Regions from separate parts of the Streptomyces sp. NPDC055140 genome, predicted to be linked through region 2. Evidence: riboswitches for the same ligand, from Rfam matches in the RefSeq annotation. Region 2 holds a riboswitch; the other holds the start of a gene.
What was found. Region 2 has a riboswitch for cyclic di-AMP ahead of ACWFR4_RS04825 (M23 family metallopeptidase). Riboswitches for the same ligand answer to the same signal wherever they lie in the genome.

Region 1: linked by a shared signal. The riboswitch ahead of ACWFR4_RS30045 (C40 family peptidase) and the one ahead of ACWFR4_RS04825 (M23 family metallopeptidase) in region 2 are both predicted to bind cyclic di-AMP.

The regions. Positions count from the first base shown of each region.
Region 1 covers NZ_JBSGTG010000018.1:108,605-117,396, reverse strand. Annotated here, with positions in the region: gene ACWFR4_RS30080 (adenosylmethionine--8-amino-7-oxononanoate transaminase) at 1-1,282, opposite strand, end outside; gene bioB (biotin synthase BioB) at 1,275-2,492, opposite strand; gene ACWFR4_RS30070 (8-amino-7-oxononanoate synthase) at 2,693-3,853, shown strand; gene ACWFR4_RS30065 (DUF397 domain-containing protein) at 3,837-4,073, opposite strand; gene ACWFR4_RS30060 (helix-turn-helix domain-containing protein) at 4,083-4,964, opposite strand; gene ACWFR4_RS30055 (ATP-binding protein) at 5,240-5,674, shown strand; gene ACWFR4_RS30050 (DUF6328 family protein) at 5,697-6,254, opposite strand; gene ACWFR4_RS30045 (C40 family peptidase) at 6,362-6,835, opposite strand; cyclic di-AMP (ydaO/yuaA leader) riboswitch at 6,839-7,016, opposite strand; gene ACWFR4_RS30040 (hypothetical protein) at 7,370-7,678, opposite strand; gene ACWFR4_RS30035 (ATP-dependent Clp protease proteolytic subunit) at 7,686-8,321, opposite strand; gene ACWFR4_RS30030 (hypothetical protein) at 8,514-8,792, opposite strand, start outside.
Region 2 covers NZ_JBSGTG010000002.1:200,004-212,651, forward strand. Annotated here, with positions in the region: gene ACWFR4_RS04795 (acetate--CoA ligase family protein) at 1-1,921, shown strand, start outside; gene ACWFR4_RS04800 (helix-turn-helix domain-containing protein) at 1,862-2,707, opposite strand; gene ACWFR4_RS04805 (hypothetical protein) at 2,832-3,257, shown strand; gene ACWFR4_RS04810 (APC family permease) at 3,340-4,908, opposite strand; gene ACWFR4_RS04815 (TetR/AcrR family transcriptional regulator) at 5,148-5,783, shown strand; gene ACWFR4_RS04820 (SGNH/GDSL hydrolase family protein) at 5,888-6,679, opposite strand; gene ACWFR4_RS04825 (M23 family metallopeptidase) at 6,898-7,713, opposite strand; cyclic di-AMP (ydaO/yuaA leader) riboswitch at 7,718-7,898, opposite strand; gene ACWFR4_RS04830 (tyrosine-protein phosphatase) at 8,307-9,104, shown strand; gene ACWFR4_RS04835 (DUF6126 family protein) at 9,131-9,301, opposite strand; gene ACWFR4_RS04840 (helix-turn-helix domain-containing protein) at 9,298-9,939, opposite strand; gene ACWFR4_RS04845 (aspartate aminotransferase family protein) at 10,047-11,432, opposite strand; gene dxs (1-deoxy-D-xylulose-5-phosphate synthase) at 11,429-12,648, opposite strand, start outside.

The DNA.
Region 1 (8,792 bases), on a different contig from region 2:
CCCCCGTGATGTACGGAGGCATCGTGTACACGAGGTCACGGAACGGCCGCAGCCACACGCCCTCGCGCACCGCCGCCCGCGTGGCCGCCGCCATGTCGATCTCGTGGTCCAGCTGTACGACACCGATCGCGCCGAGCACACGCACATCGCGCACCCCGGGCAGCTCCGACGCAGCGCCGAGCGACTCCCGCAGCCCCGACTCGATCCGCTTGACCTCCGTCGCCCAGTCCTGCCCGAGCAGGAGGTCGATCGAGGCGCAGGCCACCGCGGCGGCGAGGGGGTTCCCCATGAACGTGGGCCCGTGCGCGAGCACCGGCACGTCGCCCCGCGAGATCCCGTCCGCCACACGCGCCGTGCACAGCGTCGCCGCCAGTGTCATATAGCCACCGGTCAGCGCCTTGCCGACACACATCACATCGGGCGTCACCGTCGCGTGCTCCGCGGCGAACAGCGCCCCGGTCCGGCCGAACCCCGTGGCGATCTCGTCGAACACGAGGAGCACGTCGTGCGCGTCGCAGGCCTCACGCAGGACCCGCAGATACGCGGGGGAGTGGAACCGCATCCCGCCCGCGCCCTGCACCACGGGCTCCACGATCACGGCCGCCAGCTCATGGGCGTGCCGCCCGATCAGCTCGTGCAGATGATCCGCGTAGGTCTGCTCGTACTCGGTGGGCGGGGCGTCGGCGAACACGTGCCGCGGCAGCGCCCCCGACCACAGCTCGTGCATGCCGCCCTCGGGGTCGCAGACCGCCATCGGCTGCCAGGTGTCGCCGTGATAGCCGCCGCGCCACGTCAGCAGGCGGCGCTTCTCCGGCCGCCCGAGGGAACGCCAGTGCTGGAGGCACATCTTGATCGCGACCTCGACGGACACGGAGCCCGAGTCGGCCAGGAACACATGCTCAAGCCCCTCTGGCGACATGTCGACAAGACGCTTCGCGAGCGCGACGGCGGGCTCGTGCGTGAGCCCGCCGAACATGACGTGGCTCATCCGGCCGAGCTGGTCGCGCACCGCCTCGTTGAGCACGGGGTGGTTGTAGCCGTGGATCGCCGACCACCACGACGACATCCCGTCGACCAGCTCGGCACCCTGACCGCTCTCACCGCCCTCGCCGGCGAGTCGCAGCCGTACCCCGGCCGCCGACTCGACGACCAGCGGCTCCTGCCGCCCCGGCATCGGACCGTACGGATGCCAGACGTGCCGCCGGTCGAGGTCGAGCAGCTCCGCCACGGGCAGCCCCGTCACGGGCAGCCCCGTCACCGCGGGCCCGGGCAGCTCAGGCATTGGGCGCGAGATCCGTACCGGCACCCCGGCGGCGTACGGCGACCAGGTCCGTGCGCGCCTCGGGGACCTCGGCGACCGAGGGCTCCGCGGCTTCTTCATGGGAGCCGCAGCCCCCACCGGAACCGCAGGCCGAACCCGCGTCGGAACCGCATGCCGCATGCGCACCGGAACCGCAGGCCGCCTCCGCCTCGGAGCCGCACGGCCCGCCCCGGTGCTCGGGCAGTGTCACCTGGTCGGTGCCCTCGACCTCGAACCCGGCGTCCGTGATCATGTCCAGGTCCGCCTTGCCCGCCTGGCCCTCACTCGTCAGGTAGTCGCCGAGGAAGATGGAGTTGGCGAGGTGGAGCGCCAGCGGCTGCATCGAGCGCAGGTGCACCTCGCGCCCGCCCGCGATCCGCACCTCGACGTCGGGGCAGACGAAGCGGACCATCGCGAGGATCCGCAGGCAGCGCTGCGGTGTCAGGTTCCACTCCTTGGCGAGGGGCGTGCCCTCGAAGGGGATCAGGAAGTTGACCGGCACCGAGTCCGGGTCGAGTTCGCGCAGCGAGTAGACGACGTCGACCAGGTCCTCGTCGCTCTCGCCCATGCCCGCGATGAGCCCGGAGCAGGCGGACAGGCCGGCCGCGTGGGCCTTCTGCACCGTGTCGACGCGGTCGGCGTAGGTGTGCGTCGTCGTGATGTCGCCGTACGTGCCCTCGGAGGTGTTGAGGTTGTGGTTGTACGCGTCGGCGCCCGCGCCGCGCAGCCGCTCGGCCTGGCCCTCGGAGAGCAGACCGAGGCAGGCGCACACCTCGACGCCCTCGTTCTGCTCCTTGATCGCGCCGATGGTCTCCGAGACACGGTCGACGTCGCGGTCCGTCGGGCCGCGCCCGGACGCAACCAGACAGACCCGCTTCGCGCCGCCCGCGACACCGGCGGCCGCGGCCTTCGATGCCTCGTCGGGCTTCAGCCACGTGTACTTGAGGATCTCTGCCTTGGACCCGAGCCGCTGCGAGCAGTACGAGCAGTCCTCGGGGCACAGGCCCGACTTGAGGTTGACCAGATAGTTGAGTTTCACCCGCCGGCCGAACCACTGCCGCCGCACCTTGCCGGCCGCGGCCACCACATCGAGCAGTTCGTCGTCGGAAGTCGCCAGAACGGCGAGCGCTTCTTCGCGGCTCGGCAGCTCGCGCCGCAGCCCCTTGTCCACCAGCGTGTTCAGCAGGTCCATGGCCCGATCCTGGCTTACGTCCCCTGCTCAGGCCAAGGAGGCTTCGGACAACTCTGCCGGTTCGACGTGTGGGTATTGCCACACCCTGGGTGGCTGGATGTCCCGCTAGTGTCTGTGCGCTGCCTACAAAGACGCACCGGGCACGGGACACCACACTCCACTCGAGAACCGGTCGCGACACGGCCGTCGGAGGGACTCACATGGCGGGATCGCCGTTCGGCTGGATCGACGAGCAGGAGCGCGTGCGCCGCGGCGCCGGACTCGTCCGCACCCTGCGCCCCCGCCCCGCCTCGAACCCTCTCCTCGATCTCGCGAGCAACGACTACCTCGGCCTCACGCGCCACCCCGAGATCACCGGGGGAGCGGCGGACGCGGCGCTGCGCTGGGGTGGCGGCGCCACCGGCTCGCGGCTCGTCACGGGCACCACGGAGCTGCACGCCGAACTCGAGCGCGAACTGGCCGAGTTCTGCGGTTTCGAGGCGGCGCTCGTCCTGTCGTCCGGCTACGCCGCCAACCTCGCGGCCGTGACCGCTCTCGCCCCGCACGGCTCATTGATCGTCTCGGACGCGAGCAACCACGCCTCCCTCATCGACGGATGCCGGCTCGCCCGCGGCGCGACGCAGGTCGTCCCGCACGCCGAGCCCGACGCCGTCCGCAAGGCCCTCGATACGCATCAGGGGCAGGCCGTCGTCGTGTCGGACTCCGTCTTCTCGGTGGACGGCGACGCCGCTCCACTGGCTGAACTCGCGGGAGTGGCAAGGGAGTTCGGGGCGGGTCTGATCGTCGATGACGCGCACGGGCTCGGCGTGCTCGGCGACGGCGGCAGGGGCGCGCCGCAGGCGGCGGGGCTCTCGGGCGCCGACGACACCGTCGTCACCGTCACCCTCTCCAAGTCGTTCGGCAGCCAGGGCGGCGCCGTCCTCGGTCCGGCCCGGGTGATCGACCATCTCGTCAACACCGCACGGACGTTCATCTTCGACACGGGCCTTGCGCCCGCAGCGGCCGGCGCCGCGCTCGCGGCCCTGCGCCTGCTGCGCCGCGAGCCCGAGCGCGCCGAAAGGGCCCGCGCCGTGGCGTCCTCGCTGCACGAACTGCTCACGGCCCAGGGGCTCCAGGCCGTACGGCCCGACGCCGCCGTCGTCTCCGTGCGCGCGCCGTCCCCCGAGGAGGCGGTGCGCTGGGCGGCGGACTGCCGCGAAGCCGGCCTCGCCGTCGGCTGCTTCCGTCCCCCGTCGGTGCCTGACGGCATCTCACGTCTGCGGCTGACCGCCCGCGCCGACCTGACCGACGATCAAATCGCCCAGACCGTACGGGTGATCAGCCGCAACGCTCCCGACTCGGCGTTCACCGCAAGGAGTTGAGGAACCCCTCCCACGCGGAGGGCGAGAACAGCAGGGCGGGTCCGGTTGTGCGCTTGGAGTCGCGCACGGCGAGCAGTCCGGCCGAAGGGCCGCGGCGCAGCGGGGCCGTCTCGACGCAGTTGTTCATTCCGGTGCTTCGGCTGCTTCGCCGCCATGGCGCGTCGCGCAGAGAGGTGCTGGGAACCGCGGCGGATGGTACGTACCGAGGCAGTGCTGACATGGTGCCTCCTTACGTGCGTTCACTGTCCGGAGGGCGGTGCGCTCCGGCGATCCCGGCGATGAAATCCAACGAGTCCCCGGGCGAAAGGGCGTGGATCCGAAGGGTGTCGAAGGCATCCGTGTACGCCTTGAGGTCTTCTTTCCGCTCGAGGTAGAGGCTACTCGTCAAATGGTCGAGAACTACTACGTCCAGATCAGAAGTGTTCGGAAATGAGAACACAACGAAAGGGCCGGTTAGTCCGACATGCTCCCCTGCGGCGAACGGCAATACCTGAAGCCGCACATGGGGAAGTTTCGCCATGGCAGCCAGATGACGCAACTGCTCCCCCATCACCCGGGGACCGCCCACCGGGCGCCGCAGCACCGCCTCGTCGAGCACCGCGCTGAGCCGGAGCGGGGACGCGGAACGCAGCACGTCCTGCCGGGCGATCCGCACCTCGACCAGGGCGTCGACCTGCCCGTCCGGCAGCCCGCCGAGCGCGGCCCTGGTCACCGCACGCGCGTAGTCGGGCGTCTGGAGGAGGCCCGGCACGACGGACGTCTCGACCGTTCTGACCCGGCACGCCTGCGACTCCAGGCTGATGAAGTCCCGGTAGGCGGGCGGTAGAAGACCCCGGTAGGCGTGCCACCAGTGCTGGCCGCCGTCGTCCCCCGACCCGGCCAGCGCGACCAGCAGATCCCGTATGCCGGGGTCCGCGACCTCGAACGCGTCGAGCAGGAGGCGCACGTCCGACGCTTTCACGCCGCTGCGCCCGGTCTCGATACGGCTCACTTTCGACTGGTGCCAGCCGACGAGCCGGGCCGTCTCGCCACTTGTGAGCCCCGCGCGGGCACGCAGCGCGCGCAGCTCCGCGCCGAGCCTGCGGCGGCGCACCGCCGGACCGTGTTTCATCCTGTCTCCTCGGACCTGTGCGGCCCGGCTCCTTCCGGCCCGGCGGATCGGTGTTCTGAGCCGACGGTAGAGGAAGCAGGCGGCGTACGCCCAAATGCGGTCCACCGAGGCAGAGTTCACCGCTTCGAGCGACAGATATATGCATATCTCGGGGGATCGGCTCCACCGGCCGGGTGGGAATGGCACTCTGGCGCGAAGCACCAGTCCGGGGGTCGCCTCGAGTCATCCGCGATGTGTCGGATTCAGGCCCCGGCGAAAAAAGGGACGACGTCGCCATGGCAGATCACCAGGAAGCATCCGTCACTCTGCCGAGCGATCCCGCCTCGGTCTCCTCGGCCCGCACATATGTCAGCGACGTACTCGCCGAATGGGGCATGCCGCGCGATGCGGAAACCGCCGACACGGTCCGGCTCATCGTCTCCGAACTCGCCACGAACGCCGTGATGCACACCCGCGGACAGTCGCCCGTCTTCAAGGTCGACGTGCAGTTGGAGCGCGACGAACACCTGCGCATCGGCGTCACGGACAGCCACCCGCGCTACCCGAAGCGGCTCCCGGCCGCCGTTCAGCAGGACAACGGGCGCGGCATGGTGATCATCCGCTGGCTGACCGTCGAGTGCGGCGGAAGCCTGTCGGTCAGGCCCGCCCCCGAAGGCGGCAAGACCGTATGGATCGCCCTGCCGTGGACGGTCCCTGTCCAACAGGTGTGAAGGCCGGCAGGTAAGAAGGCGGCTACGGGGACGCAGTGTCCGTCCCCTTCTGCGCCCGGGTGAGCGAGCGCCGCACCAGACGCGGCAGCACACCCCACAGGCCCGCACAGACCGCGAACGTTCCCGCCCCCGCCGCGATCCCCGCCGCCCGCCCCGCCGTGACATCCACGACGAGCAGCACGGACCCGGTCAGGGCGAGCACCAGAACGCTCAGGCCGGCCGTGGCGAGCCGCGAGGACATCTGCACGATCTGCGGCTTGGCACCGCGCCGGAACAGCGCGCGGTGCAGCGCCGCGGGCGCCGTGAACAGCGCGGCGGCGAGCACCGCGAGCAGCAGCGTCGCGATGTAGGTCGCGCGCTGCATGGCGTCCAGCGACGGGAACCGCGGAGTGAACGCCAGCGTCAGCAGGAACGCGAAGAGGATCTGCACGCCCGTCTGGGTGACTCTCAGCTCCTGGAGCAGCTCGCCGAAGTTCCGGTCCGCGCGCTCCAGCGGCGTCTCGTGCCGGTCCAGGCCTCCGCTCGGCGGGCCCGGGGCGCGTGGGGCGTCGTCGTCGCCTGCCGTTCGGTCCTCGTCCATACGACCACGAGTACCCCATCGCGCGGTTCCGAGGCGGACGGGGCGGATGTGAGTACTCTCCGGCGCCTGACGGGTCCCCAGGGCGCCCGGGGACCCGTCAGGCGGCGCTAGCGCACGCGCCCGTACCAGACGCTCTTCGTCCAGATCCGCTGGAGTCGCACCACGTCACCGGTCTTCGGCGAGTGCCAGATCTTTCCCTTCCCGGCGTAGATGCCGACGTGGTAGACACCGAAACCCGAATGGAAGAAGACCAGGTCACCGCGTTTTCGATGGGATGCGGAGACATGGCGGGTCTTGTTGTACTGCTGGGCGGCGGTGCGGGGCAGCTTCTTTCCCGCAGCCTTGAACGAGTAGAGCGTCAGGCCCGAGCAGTCGAATGTGTGCGGCCCAGTGGCGCCCCACCGGTAGGGGCTTCCCCTCTTGGAGGCCGCGATCTGGAGTGCCTTCGTCGCCGGTGGCGCGGCTTCCGCTTCGGGCGCGGCTCCGGGGACCAGCAGGCTGCCACCCGTTACGGCGAGTGTGAGGGCCGAGGCGGTTCCGGCCCGGGCGAGCAGCGACGGGACACGATTGAGCGCAGTCATGCGCAACCCTTCGTCAGCCGCCTGTGAAGGATGACCTGTCGGATTCGGGCTGGCGAAGTTGCCCGGCCGCGATGTGCGGCTTCACCCCAAGGGCCGGCCCGGAAAACAGCTCCGGCGGCCCGTCGTGCTCGGGTCCTCCACTCCTGCCGATCCACTTCTGTCGACCTGGCATCCGTACGGCGGCAGGACTCGGCGTCCGCACGGACCGCCCCGCCGCGGCGGCGGGGGCTTGTCGTCGGAAGGGATCTTCACGCACGAACGGCGCGAACGCAGCGCCGAATCGGCGTTGAGTGAGTGTCCTCACGACTGACCTGTTCGGGTGGACAGCACACCTTTCCACCCCGGCGCGGGGGTCCCGGCGACGCCCGCACCAGCAGCGGAAGGCGGAATCCCGGACTCTGCGTAGGCGTTCCGCGCAACTCTTCCGGTTCGCATGTGCGAGTACCGGCTACTCCGTATGTGGGTACCTCTTCTGGTCCGTTTCGGCCCGGGTCCGGACGGTTCGCGTCGACCGCTTCGGTCTCGAATGCACCGTCAATTGACCGGCTCCGGCGGCACTGTGACCCGTTGTGACCTCCTTTCTCCGTCCAGGACCCGCAAAGCCTGGGCCAGCGTCGTCGCGTGGACCTCGCTCTCGCCCCGCTGATGCATGAGCGTCAGGGCGTCCCTGAGAGCCGTCGCCCTGCCGACGAGCGCTTGAGCGGCGCGCAGTCCGCCGTACGTGTGGTCGCTCCTGGCCGGGTTGATCCTTCCGAGCAGATCGACCACCTCCAGATAGCGGTCGAGGAGTTCGCACTCGGCCCGCGTCAGTGCGGGCAGCGGAGGCAGTTCGGGCGGCAGCATCGTCGGCTCACCTGGCGCCGGGGGCCGAACCGGACGTCTTACGGTTGTCGATGACCCGGTCCGCGAGCCCGTACTCGACGGCGTCCTGGGCCCGGAGGATCGTGTCCCGCTCGATATCGGCGCCGATGCGCTCGCGGCTCTGCCCGGTGTGCCGCGCGAGCAGTTCCTCCAGCTGGGCGCGCATGCGTACCAGTTCACGGGCCTGGATCTCCAGGTCGGTCGGCTGGCCCTGCGCGGGCTCGGGCAGCCCCGGCTGATGGATCACCACGCGCGCGCCGGGCAGCACGGCCCGCTTCCCCGGCGTCCCGGCCGCCAGGAGCACGGCGGCGGCGGAGGCGGCCTGCCCGAGGCACACGGTCTCGACCTCGCAGCTGACGAACCGGATCGTGTCGTAGATCGCCGTCATCGCGCTGAACGAGCCGCCGGGGGAGTTGATGTACAGCGAGATGTCCCGGTCCGGCGCGGCGTACTCGAGGTGCATGAACTGCGCCATCACGTCGTTCGCGGAGATGTCGTCGATCGGCGTCCCCAGAAAGACGATCCGCTCCTCCAGGAGCTTGGAGTACGGATCGAGGGTGCGGTGCCCGGCCGAGGTGCGCTCGGTGAACTCGGGCAGGACGTAGCGGGCGGAAGGTCGGTTCATGGCACATGCCTCCGTGAGCGCGGAACTCTGTCGCTGCTTCTGTAAAAAATGTACAGGACGTACGGATGGTCGAGTAGGGCTCAGGGTGCGAGAAACGCGAAAGGGAGGGCTCAGGCTGCGAGAAACGCGAAAAGGGGCCGGCCCGCGCCCGAGGCGCCGGCCGACCCCCTGCTCCGTTCTCCTGTGTCGTGGCTACCGGTCGCCGTCGTCCGACCTGGACAGGCGCAGCGCGAGGTGTTGCAGGAGGTCGGCGGTCTTGATGTCGGTCCGGCCCGCGTCATGCACCTCGGCGAGCTCGGAGAAGAGGAACGCGAACGCGCCCACCAGGGAGATCGTCACCGGCATCAGTGCTGCGACGGTGGCCTCCGCCGCCTCCTCCACGCTCGATTCCGCCGGGATCTCGATGGAGGGGAACACCTCTGTCACCAGGCGCCCGAGCTGGGCGTCCTCGGCCTCGATGTCGGGCTCGGC
Region 2 (12,648 bases):
CGTGCCGCCCCGCCATGTGCGGCCGGTGGTCACGGACGGTCTCGCGGCGGGCGCCCGGTGTTTCACCGTGATCACGTCGGGCGGCGCCACCGCCGAGGAGGAGCGGGCGCTCGCCGAGCTCGTCACGGCCCGGGGAGCGCGGCTGCTGGGCCCGAACTGCATGGGCGTGGTGGACACGACGAGCGAACTGCGGCTCAGCTGGGGAGAGTTCCCCTCGGGCGGCCTCGGTCTCGTGTCCCAGAGCGGGAATCTCGCCCTGGAGATCGGCCGACTCCTCGCACGCTCCGGGCAGGGCTTCTCCCGGTTCGTGTCGCTGGGCAACCAGCGGGACATCGACGCGGCGGACGCCCTGGAGTCGCTGATCGCGCACGGCCCCACGAGAGCGCTCGCCGCGTACATCGAGGACTTCCGCGACGGCCGGCGGCTCGCGCAGGTCCTGGCTGCCGCGCACGCCGCCGGGAAGCCCGTCCTGCTCCTGACCGTGGGGCGCAGCGCCGCGTCCGGGCGCGCCGCCGCGTCCCACACCGGCGCCCTGGTGAGCGCGCGCGCCACCGTGGAGGCGGTGTACCGCGACGCCGGCGCCCTGCTGCTCGACACGGCGGGCGAACTGGTCGACACAGCCGTGTACTTGCTGGCTCAGGGTGTACGCGACCGGAGTGCGGGGCACACGGCGGCCGGCCCGCCGCCTCACCCGCGCAGCGTCGCCGTGGTCGGGGACAGCGGCGGCCAAGGCGCCCTCGCCGCCGACGCGTTCGCCGCACAGGGCCTCGACGTACCCGCCTTCACGGAGCACACGCGCGAGGCGGTGGCGGAGCAGCTGCCGAATGGGGCCGGGTGCGGCAACCCCGTCGACCTGGCGGGCGCGGGTGAGGCCGATCTCGGCAACTACGCGCGCGTGACGGGGACCCTGCTGCACTCGGGAGACACCGACGCCGTCGTCCTCACGGGCTACTTCGGCGACTACGCGACCGCCAACCCGGCCCAGGCCGAGCGCGAATGCGAGGTCGCACACGCCCTCGCGGATGCCGCCGTCACATCCGGGCGCGCCCTCGTGGTGCACACGATGGCCCGCGACACCCCCGCCCTGACGGTTCTGCGGCAGCGCGGCGTGCCCGTCTACGAGCGCATCGAGCACGCCGCGACCGCCGTCGCCGCGGCGGCCCGCCTCACGGACCCTCCGCTCACCCGCGAGGATCCTCCTGCCCCGGCGACGTACAGGCTGGCGGACGGCGATTACGAGAGCGCACGGGAGCTGCTCGCCTCCTATCAACTCGCCTTCCCTGCAGCCGAGTTCGTAACCGACGCGGAGGGGGCCGTGGAGGCGGCGGAGCACCGGACGGGGTATCCGCTCGCCCTCAAGGCGATGGGGCTCGCGCACAAGACCGAGGCGGGCGGGGTCGCCCTGTCGATCGCCGACGCCGACGCCTTGCGGACCGCGTTCGCCCGTATGAAGGCGGCGACGGGCGCGGACCGCTACGCCGTGGAGGCGATGGCCACACCGCCGTACGGACACGAACTGATCGTCGGTGTACGGCGCGACCCGTCGTTCGGGCCCGTCGTCATGGTCGGCATCGGAGGGGTGACCGCCGAACTGCTCGCCGACACGGCGCTGGCCCTCGCACCCCTGACGCCGGCACACGCGCGTGCCCTGCTCCTGCGGCTGCGGCACGCGCCGTTGCTGACGGGCTGGCGCGGCGCGCCCGGAGCGCATCTGGAGGCGGCGGCCGCCGCGGTGTGCGCGGTCGCACGAGCCGCCGTCGACCATCCGGAGCTGGCCGAACTGGAGGTCAATCCCCTGCTCGTGCACCCGGGCGGCGCGATCGCACTGGACGCGCACGGGGTGCTCGACCAGGCCGGCACCTCACCGGCGCCCGTCCATGGCGTCGGCGAGGAGGGCGGCGGTCTCCTGGTCGAGGGGTAGGAACGCCTCCAGTTTCAGCTCGGCGAGCGTGACGTCGACCGCCGTCCCGAAGTGGGTGAGCGTGCTCAGGAGGCGCAGCTCGCCGCGCTTCGTGCGCAGCCGCAGCGGGACGGCGAAGCCGAGGTAGTCCGGACCGGCCTGTCGGGGCCGGTCCGGCACCATGTCCTCAAGTTCTGCGACCAGCTCCGTGAGAGCTCGGTTGGAATTGCGGACGGACTCGTCGTGCAGTCCGTCGATGACGTGCCAGGCCCACTCGTCCAGGTTCACGATCCGCGGCGCGAGGCCGCGCGGATGCAGCAGCACGCGCGCGATGTTCACCGGCGCCGAGAGCAGCGCCGGATCGACCCCTTCGGTCAGCGCGTCGAAGGCCTCGTTGCGCGAGACGAGATCCCCGCGCCGATCGATGATGACCGCCGGATACGGCAGATGCGCCTCCATGACGCGCTCCAGTGCCGTACGGACGGCGGACAGCTGCGGACCCCCGAAGTGCGACTCCTGGTACGCGGGTGCGTAACCCGCCGCAAGGAGAAGGGCGTTGCGGTCCCGAAGCGGCACCTTCAGTGCCTCCGACAGGCGTACGACCATGGCGCGGCCCGGCACCGAGCGGCCGCTCTCCACGAAGCTGACATGCCGCTGCGTGGTCCCCGCGCGCGTGGCCAGCTCCAGCTGGCTGACGCGCCGCCGCACCCGCCACTCACGCAACGCGTCACCGAGCCCGCTCTGCGCCGCCCTGTCCGAGGGCCCTGCCCCTGTCCCCGCCTCAGCCGGTTCCGCCTGCGTCGTCACGGGACCGTGTCTACCCGACGGTGGGGCCTACGGGCCATTCCCTGCGGGGAATTGTCGCGCCGCACCCCGCCGCGCAGAGTTCACACATCACAGGAGCCATCAGGGACAGGAAGAGAGCGAGTCAATGCCGCACATCGACGCACAGGAACTGGCCGGCCGGTACGCGGCCGTCTGGAACGAGCGGGACCCCGAGCTGCGCCGCAAGGCCGTGCACGCCCTGTGGTCCCCGGACGGCGTGCACGCCCTGCTGCCGCCGCAGGAGTTGCGGGAGTCGGCCGTGCGCCTCGGCTTCCCCACGGCCGCCTTGGAGGCGCGCGGTCACGACGAGCTGGAGGCGCGGGTGGCGCGGGCCCACGAGGAGTTCGTGGCGTCCGGCGAATACGCGTTCAGGGCGACGGCCGCGCACGCGCAGCAGTTGAACGACGTCGTCACGTTCCGCTGGGAGTCGGTCCTCACGCAGAGCGGCGAAGTGACGGGCGGAGGCCTGGAGTTCGTGGTCGTGGCGGAGGACGGACGCATCGTGCGTGACTACCAGTTCGTGGGCATCTGACGCGACAGATCGTCCGTCGGGATCCAATGCACCGAAGGGCCTTCCCCGCCACGGGGAAGGCCCTCCCTTGCGCGCGAGCACGCTACTTCCCCACGCGCCTGCGCGTCCGCGAGCCCATCGCGTAGAAGACGAGCCCGATGCCGACGAAGAGCAGCAGGGGCACCACCTGGCTGAGTGTGTACTGGGCGCGCTGGCCGGCGAACGACTCAGGCAGTGAGTCCGCCGCGCTGCCCGCCGAGCCGAACCAGCCAACCCCGAAGCCCGGCCAGATCAGCACGATCACGGTGAACGCCACGAACCCGGTGGCGAGGACGCTCACGACCCACGCGCCCACACGTCCGCCCGGGACGGCGTACGGGCGTGGCGTGTCCGGGTACTTGCGGCGCAGCACGGCGAGGCTGGGAAACGTGATGACGTACGAGATGAAGGTGGTGCAGATGGTCAGGCCGAGGCCCGCCGCGAAGTACTTCTCGCCGTTGCCGCCCGTGAGGTTGAGGGCGACCACGAAGAGGATCGAACCGAGCACGGCGGAGAGCAGGTTCACCCGCACCGGCGTCCCGTGCTTCTCGGAGATGCGGCCGAGCCACGCCGGACCCGCGCCGTCCGCACAGGCGACGGCCTGCGCGCGGTGGGCGCCCATGGCCCAGGTGACGCCCGAGGTCAGCAGGCCGATGATCAGGCCCGCCGCGGCGACCCCGCCGAAGACGGAGCCGAGGCCGGTGAGCGTGACCGTGCCGTCGGCCGCGATCGACCCGCCGTAGACCGTGAACACGGCCTTGCAGGCGTCGATGAAACCGCCGAGGCTGCCGATCTCCTGGCTGGGCAGCACAAAGAGGATGCCGAGGATCGGGCCGCCGTAGAGGAGCACCGCCGCGAAGCCCGAGCGCAGGATCGACAGGGGGATGTCGCGCCGCGGGTTCGTCATCTCCTCGGCCGCGGAGCTGGGCAGTTCGAAGCCGACGTAGTTGAAGATCAGGACCGGGACCAGCGCCACGAAACCGGCGTATGTCGGGACGAACTCACCCGCGGGCAGCGCGTGCACGCCGTGCTGGACGGCGAACACCACCACGGAGACGAGGAAGAACCCGAGGAGCACGATCCGGGCGACGGCGCCCGCGATGGGCACCCACTTGCCGATGCGCACGGACTGCACGACGGCCAGTGCGCCGCCCCAGATGAAGACGAGGCCGGCCGCGTACTTCCAGAATCCCGGCAGCGGGGTGAAGAACTCCTCCCACGTGGTGAGCGCGATGATGCACAGGCTGCCGCCCACCCAGACGGGGTTGGAGATCCAGTAGAGGAGCTGGTTCACACCGGCGACGAGCCGCCCGAACGCCAGGCGCGTCCAGACGTAGGGGCCGCCCTGCACGGGGAAGGCCGAGCCGAGTTCGGCCACGAGCAGCCCGTACGGGAGGAAGAACGCGAGGGCGAGGATCGCCATCCAGGTCAGGCCCTGCGGACCCTGCGCGGCCACGGAGCCGATCGTGTCGAGGCCGACGAGGGTGCAGATCAGGAAGAACAGCACGTCCAGCCTGCGCAGGTCCTTCTTGAGCCGGGAGCGCTGTTCACCCCATCCCTCCGACAGGTCAGGCAGGTCGGGTGCGTCCTTGGCGGACGGCTCGGTCGGCGGTATCGGCGGCGCTTGGGTCACGGGGAAACTCCTGCTGCACGGCGGGGCACGGGGCGTGACGGGTGTTCTCGGACTGTGCTGCGACTCTTCTTGCGACGGTGTCGCGACCGGCTCCCCGGTCGCCCTATTGACTGAACGGCCAGTCAGTAAGCGAGACTGTGACGGGCGCCACTGGGCACTGTCAAGAGTCGTGCACGAGGCGTTCGCGCCGGGTTCGCCGCTCGGCGCCCACCGCCGGTGCCCGTGTGTAGGGTTACCGCGTGGCAAGAGTGCGGTTGAGCGTGGCCGAGCGGCGCGAAGAGTTGTTGCGGGCCGCCATCGAGCAGATCGAGGCGCGGGGCGTGGCAGCCGTGCGCATCGCCGACGTCGCCGCAGCGCTCGGGGTGAGCAACGCGCTGGTTCTGTACCACTTCTCGACGAAGGAAAAGCTCGTCTCGGCCGCGTTCGCGCACGCCGCCGAGGGCGACCTGGCGCATCTGCGCAAGCTGCTGGGCAAGCGCACGACGGCGCTGCGCCGGCTGCGCTCGGCCGTGCGCTGGTATGCGCCGACCGGGCAGGCCAAGGGGTGGCGGCTGTGGATCGAGGGCTGGTCCGCGGCACTGCGTGAGCCCGCGCTGCGGGAGGTCACGCGCGACCTGGACAAGCAGTGGAAGGCGGCGCTCACGGAGGTCGTCGCGGAGGGCGTGGCGGCGGGCGAGTTCCGCTGCCCGGACCCTGCGGGCGCCGCACTGCGCCTGACGGCGCTCCTCGACGGTCTTGCGGTGCAGATGACCGCGTATACGGGGACGGTCTCACGGGCCCGCATGCAGGAGTGGGTCGACGACGCGCTGGCCCGCGAGCTGGGCCTCGAGCGGGCGGACCTGACGGCGACGACGGCGACGACGACGACGGGCTGACGGCGCTGCGACGTCGGCTCCGAAGGGAGCCCGGGTGACCGCGTAGAAATGACGCGGGGAGCCGCCCCCAAGGGCAAGCTCCCCCATGACGCGCGCAACTCCCGTCAGAGCGGCAGCAGATCCGGCCGCTTCGCCGCCACGTGATCCCCGGACGACTCGCCGCGCAGCCGTCGGCCGATCCACGGCACCAGGAACTCCCGCGCCCAGTGGATGTCGTCGCGCCGCACCTCCAGCGTGCCGCGCGGCGGCTGCGCCGGCCACGGCTGGTCCGGGTCCGCCGGCACCTCGACGCCGAGCGCCTGCCCCGCCCGCAGCGCGACCCGCGTGTGCCCCTCGGGCGAAAGGTGCAGCCGGTCGTCGTCCCAGGCACGGCGGTCCTGGACGGTCTTGAGGGACCACAGGTCGAGCACCGGGCAGCCGTAGCGGTCGGCGACCGCGCGCACATGCCCGTTGTACGTCGCGATCTTGCCGCGCAGATGCTTGAGGACCGGGACGTCACGGGTGTCGAAGCCGGTGGTCACCATGACCGTGCCGACAGCGGAGGTCAGCCGGGCCACGGCCTTCTCGAAGCGTTCCGCGACGTCGTCGGGGTCGGTGCCGGGACGGATGATGTCGTTGCCGCCGGCGGCGAAGGTCACCAGGTCCGGGGCGAGTTCGACGGCCCGCGGCAGCTGGTCCTCCACGATCTGGTCGAGGAGCTTGCCGCGCACGGCAAGGTTCGCGTATCGGAAGGAGTGCTCGGGGGTCCGGTCGTCCAGGAGGACGGCGAGACGGTCGGCCCAGCCCACGAAGGCCCCGTCGGGACCGGGGTCCCCGACACCTTCGGTGAAGCTGTCCCCCACCGCCGCGTAGGACCGAATCGTGCCGCCGCTGAGTGATCTCGATTCGTTTGCCACGACCACACATCTTTCACCCTGCGATGTGACCTACGCGACCGTAGGAAGGGGTTGACGGGTGGTGATATAGCCCACCCGGTCAGTTTCGCGATTTCAGGAATACGACGGGGATACGACAAAGGGGCGGGCCCGGAACCGGACCCGCCCCTTCACGTCACGCCTCGACGAGACACCTTCACGTCACACCGTCAGGTCAGAGCGACGTCACACCGCCGGGGTCAGAGCGAGACCCCGTGCGCACGGAGGTAGGCGACCGGGTCCACGTCCGAGCCGTAGCTCGGGGTGGTGCGGATCTCGAAGTGCAGGTGCGGTCCCGTGACGTTGCCGGTCGCGCCGGAGAGGCCGATCTGCTGGCCCTCGGTCACGGTCTGCCCGGACGAGACGGAGAGGGACGACATGTGGGCGTACTGCGAGTACTTGCCGTCGGCGTGCTGGATGACGACCTCGTTGCCGTACGCGCCGTCAAGGCCGGCCGACACGACGGTGCCCGCGCCTATGGCCTTGATCGGAGTGCCCGTCGGGACCACGAAGTCGACACCGGTGTGGTAGCCGCTGGACCACATGCTGCCCGCGGTCTTGTACGCCGTGCCGACGGAGGCGCCCTGGACGGGCAGCGCGTAGCCGGAACCGGTAGCGGCCTTGGGTGCGGAAGCCTGCGTGGCGGTGGCCGAGGACTTCGCGGCGGGGGCCGCGGCCTTCTGGCCGATCGTCAGCTTCAGGCCCGGATGGATCAGGGACGGGTCGCCGCCGACGGCCGAGCGGTTGTCGGAGTAGAGCTTCTTCCAGCCGCCGCTGACGTTCTGCACGTCGGCGATCTTCGAAAGCGTGTCCCCGCCCTTGACGGTGTAGGTCTTGGCAGCGGCGGGAGCGGCCGCGGCCTTCACGGCCGAGTGGGCGGCCGCGGGAGTCGCGGCGTGGGCGCCGGAGCCACCCATCAGCGGCAGCGCGAGCGCGACGCCGCCCATTCCGGCGACGGCGATCGTGCGTGCGAAGCGCTGGGACTTGGGACGGCGGTGCTTACCCTTCGCGGGCATGGGGGATTCCTCTCCGTCGCCTGCGAGGTGAGCTGTCGGGTTCGGACTGGAGTTGCCCGGCCGCGCCCCTTTCGGGCACGGCTTCACCCCGAGCCGTTTCCGGTGTCCCGGAAACGGCGGTCTACCTGGGTCCCCCACTCCTGCCGAGCACGGATCGATGTGCGGATTCCGGGCGGCGGCAGGATTAGGCGGTCCGTCCGGATTGCGCTGAACGTAAGCGAGCGGAGAGCGCTGGGACAAGCCGCGAATTCCCCTGGGCATTCCGGTTCTTGATCCTTAAATGATCCTTTCCGGAAAAGGCCGTCACGCTCCGTCGATTCACGATCTTTGCAACTGCGATACCTGCTGAAAATCCATTCGGCCCCGCCGCCACGCACGGTCACCGCTATGACCCTGCTCACCCATCGGCCACCATATGGCTGTATTTCAGGGCCAGTTATCTCGTAAGGCTCGATTGCCTACCTATCGGTTCATTTCGGGCATTTAATACGCAATCGCCAGCCACCTCTCACATGGGTGCCCCTGGCAGCCATGTCGTATCGTCGAACGCGCCCGCAGGCGAGCAGCGCCGCGGCCGACCGGGAGGAGCCCCCGTGACGCAGCAGGTCCCGTCCACCGAGCCCGAGTTGGCCGGAGTGCGCAACTTCCGCGATGTCGGTGGTCTCCCGACCGTGGACGGCCGTCGGGTCAAGCAGGGCGTGCTGTTCCGCAGTGGTCACCTCGCGCACGCCACGGACGAGGACGCCGCGTTCCTCTCCTCGCTCGGGCTGCACACGATCTTCGACTTCCGCAACGCCGCCGACCAGCGCCTCGAAGGCCCCGACGTCACGCTGCCCGGCGTGCGGAACGTGAATCTGCCGCTGACCGACCCGGCGGACGGCGCCGAGTTCTGGCAGATGGTGCGCGACGGCAACCTCGACGACCTGCGCGCCGCCCTCGCCGAGGGCCAGGCCGCGAACCGCATGATCACGTCGTACCGGGCGATCATCACGGAGCGCACCGCCGAGCACAGCCAGGTCCTGCACTCCCTCGCCGAGGACAGCGTGCCGGCGCTCATGCACTGCGCGGCGGGCAAGGACCGCGCGGGCCTGTCGATAGCGGTCACGCTCCTGGCCGTCGGTGTGGAGCGCGACGCCATCGAGGCGGACTACCTGGAGTCGAACGCGACGCACCGCCGCTACAAGGTGCACCGCAGCAGTGCCTCGAAGGACGCGATGTCCCCCGAGGTCATGGAGCTGCTGAGCCCGCTGTTCGACGCCCGCGCCACGTATCTGGCGGCCGCCTTCGAGCAGGTCGCGCAGACCTGGGGCTCCACCGACCGCTACCTGGAGGAAGGCCTCAAGCTGTCCCCCGCCCAGCGCGAGCGGCTGCGCGAGCGCCTCCTCGACTGAGGCTCACCGGCCGCACGCCGGGCGCGTCACCCGCGCGACGCCCCCAGCGTGAACAGCAGATAGATGAAGCCCGCGACGAGGTGCCCGGCGAAGACGTAGACGAGCAGGCGCACCCAGATGCCGCGCGGGAGCTTGTCCTCGATGTCGCGGCGGGCGGGCCGCTCCGGCTCGGTCACGTCGTTCGGCTCTGAGCTCATTGGGGGCCTCCTTGGGTCCGTTCGCCGGCGCCCGTCGCCGGGCCGAGACACAGCGCGGCGGACGGGCTCTGCAGCAGGGTGTGTACGAAGAGGAGCTCGGCGCCGTCGCGGTCGGCGGCGGCGATCCGGTGCGGGGTGAGCGAGTCGAAGTGCGCGCTGTCCCCGGGCGCGAGCGCGTACGCGGTGTCCCCGAGGCGCAGCCGCAGCCGCCCTTCGAGCACGTACAGCCACTCCTCACCGGGGTGGACCCGCACGATGTCGCCCTGGGCGCCGAACGGCACGTGCACGCGCAAGGCCTGCATGCCGCGCCCCGGGGCGCCCGCCTGCCGGTAGATCCAGCCGCCCGCCTCGGTGGGCTCCATGTCGCCGGAGCGCACGACGGCGTCCCTGTCGGCAGGCGTCTCGCCCAGGAGCTCGGAGACCGTCGTACCGTAGGTGCGGGCGAGGGCGAGCAGCATCGGGAGCGAGGGCTGACGGCGGCCCGTCTCCAGGCGGGAGAGGTGCGCGGGCGAGAGCCCGGCGGCGCGGGCCGCGGCCTCCAGGGTCAGGGCGGCGCGGCGCCGGAGTTCGCGCAGCTGCGGGGCGACGGCGGGCAGCTCCGTGGGTTCCGGAGCCGGCTCCGGAGGGGCAGGGCTCATACCGTCGATTGAGCCAGAGCCGTACCTCTGAGGCAAATTTCTTGCCCCAGAGGCAAACAGCGACCTTCTTACGGTGACCTTCTTTTTGAAGCGCCCTTCCGAAGCGGTCAGCGGTTGGCGACCGCCTGCTTCACCAGCGTCTTGCCGAAGTCCCACATCAGCCCGCCGCCCGAGTGCGCGTCGTCCATGACGGCGGTGAACGCCTCGACGAAGCGGTCCACCTCACGCTCCCCGATGATCAGCGGCGGGATCAGCTTGATGACCTCCAGATGGTCGCCGGAGACCTGCGTGAGGATCCGGTGCTTCTGGAGCAGCGGCACGACGACCATCTGCGCGAAGAGACCCTTGCGCGCGGCCTGGAGCATCGTCCAGCGGCTGCGCAGCTTCAGCGACTTCGGCCGCCCGAACTCGATGCCGATCATCAGGCCGCGGCCGCGTACGTCGCTCAGCAGCTCGTAGCGGTCGACGAGCGCGGTGAGCCGGGACTTCAGGAGCTCACCGGTCGCCCGGGCGTTCGCGACGACCTCCTCGTTCTCCATCACGGAAAGCACGGCGAGCCCTGCGGCCATGGCCTGCGCGTTCGCGCCGAAGCTGGCCGAGTGCACGAGGACGCGGTCCATGGACGAGTAGACCTTCTTGAAGATCCAGTCCTTGCCGAGCGTCGCGCCGACGGGCACATAGCCGCCGGAGAGCGCCTTCGCCACGCATACGAGGTCGGGTTCGACGCCCTCCTCGTGCTGGTAGGCGTAGAAGTCCCCCGTCCTGCCGAGGCCCGTCTGCACCTCGTCCGCGATGAGCAGCGCCTTGTGCTGGTGGAGCAGCTCCTGAGCGGCGTGCAGATAGCCGGGCGGCGTCCCGTGGACCCCCTTGCCCTGGATGGGCTCGACGATCAGCCCCGCCACGTCACCCTTGACGAGTTCCGCGCGCAGGGCGTCGAGGTCACCGAGCGGCAACGCCGTGTCCGGCAGGAGCGGCGCGAAGCCGTCCCGGAATCCGGACTCGCCGTTCACGGACAGAGACCCGGTGGTCAGCCCGTGGAAGGCGTGACCGCAGTACAGGACCCTGGGCCTGCCCGTGGCGTACCGGGCGAACTTCAGCGCCGTCTCGACGGCCTCCGTCCCGCTGTTGCCGAAGAAGACCCGGTCCAGGTGCGGGCTGTGCGCGAGGAGCCGTTCGGCGAGGAGGCCCGGCAGCGGCTGGCAGTCGAAGCGGGTGAGGTCGGCGAGCGAGGCGTCGAGGACGTCGTGCAGCGCCTTGCGGACGACGGGGTGGTGCCGGCCGAGGCCCATCACGCCGAACCCGGCGAGCATGTCCAGGTAGTCGTTGCCGTCCTCGTCCCAGAAGTAGGCGCCTTCCGCCCGCTCGTAGACCTTGTCGAAGCCGATGGTGTGCAGCATGCGCGGGAGCTGGTGGTTGAGGTACTTGGCGTGCAGCTCGTAGCGCTCGGCGCCGCGGTCGGCCAGGAGTCTTGCGAGATCGAACTCCTTGCTCATACGTCGTCGCTCCCCTTGCCGGCCACGAGGGCCGCGTTCTCGGCCTTCAGGGCCATGCTGGTGCCGATCCGCCCGGCGATCTCGACGGGCGTGAGCCCGATGTCGGCGAGCACCTCGCCGCGCTTGGCGTGCGCGAGGAACTGGTCGGGGATCCCGAACCGCCGTACGGGTACGTCGACCTCGGCCTCGCCGAGCGCGAGCGCCACGGCGGAGCCGACGCCGGCCGCCTTGCTGTTGTCCTCGACGACGGCGACGAGCCGGTGCCGTGCTGCGAGCGGCGCGAGGTCCGGGTCGACGGGTTTGACCCACCGCGGGTCCACGACCGTGCAGTCGATGCCGCGCGCTTCCAGGAGTTCCGCGACCTGGAGGCACACCGGCGCCATCACGCCGACGGAGACCAGAAGGACGTCCGGGTCGTCGGCCCGGTGCAGTACGTCGAGGCCGCCGATCCGGTCCACCGCCGGGATCTCGGGGCCGACCGACTCCTTCGGGAAGCGGATCAGTGTCGGGGCGTCGTCCACGGTGACCGCTTCGCGCAGCTGCGCCCGCAGTTGCTCGGCGTCTCGGGGCGCGGCGATGCGCAGGCCGGGGACGACCTGGAGGACGGACATGTCCCACATGCCGTTGTGCGAGGCGCCGTCGACGCCGGTCACGCCGGCTCGGTCGAGGACGAAGGTGACACCGCAGTTGTGCAGCGCGACGTCCATGAGGAGCTGGTCGAAGGCGCGGTTGAGGAAGGTGGCGTAGACGGCGACGACCGGGTGGAGGCCGCCGGTCGCGAGTCCGGCCGCCGAGACCGCCGCATGCTGCTCGGCGATCCCCACGTCCCACACCCGGCCGGGGAACTCCTCGGCGAACTTGGTGAGTCCGACGGGGTGCAGCATCGCCGCGGTGATCGCCACGACGTCGTCGCGCTCCCGTCCGATGCGGGCGATCTCGTCGCCGAACACCGAGGTCCACGACGGGCCGTGGGACGGCGCGAGGGGCTCGCAGGTGAGCGGGTCCATCACACCGACGGTGTGGAACCGGTCGGCCTCGTCCGCGAGGGCGGGCTCGTAGCCGCGGCCCTTCTCGGTGAGGCAGTGCACGAGCACCGGCCCGTGGAACCGTTTCGCACGTCGCAGCGCCGACTCGACCGCGCCCAGGTCGTGCCCGTCGATGGGCCCCACGTACTTGAGCCCCAGGTCCTCGAACATGCCCTGCGGCGCGAAGGCGT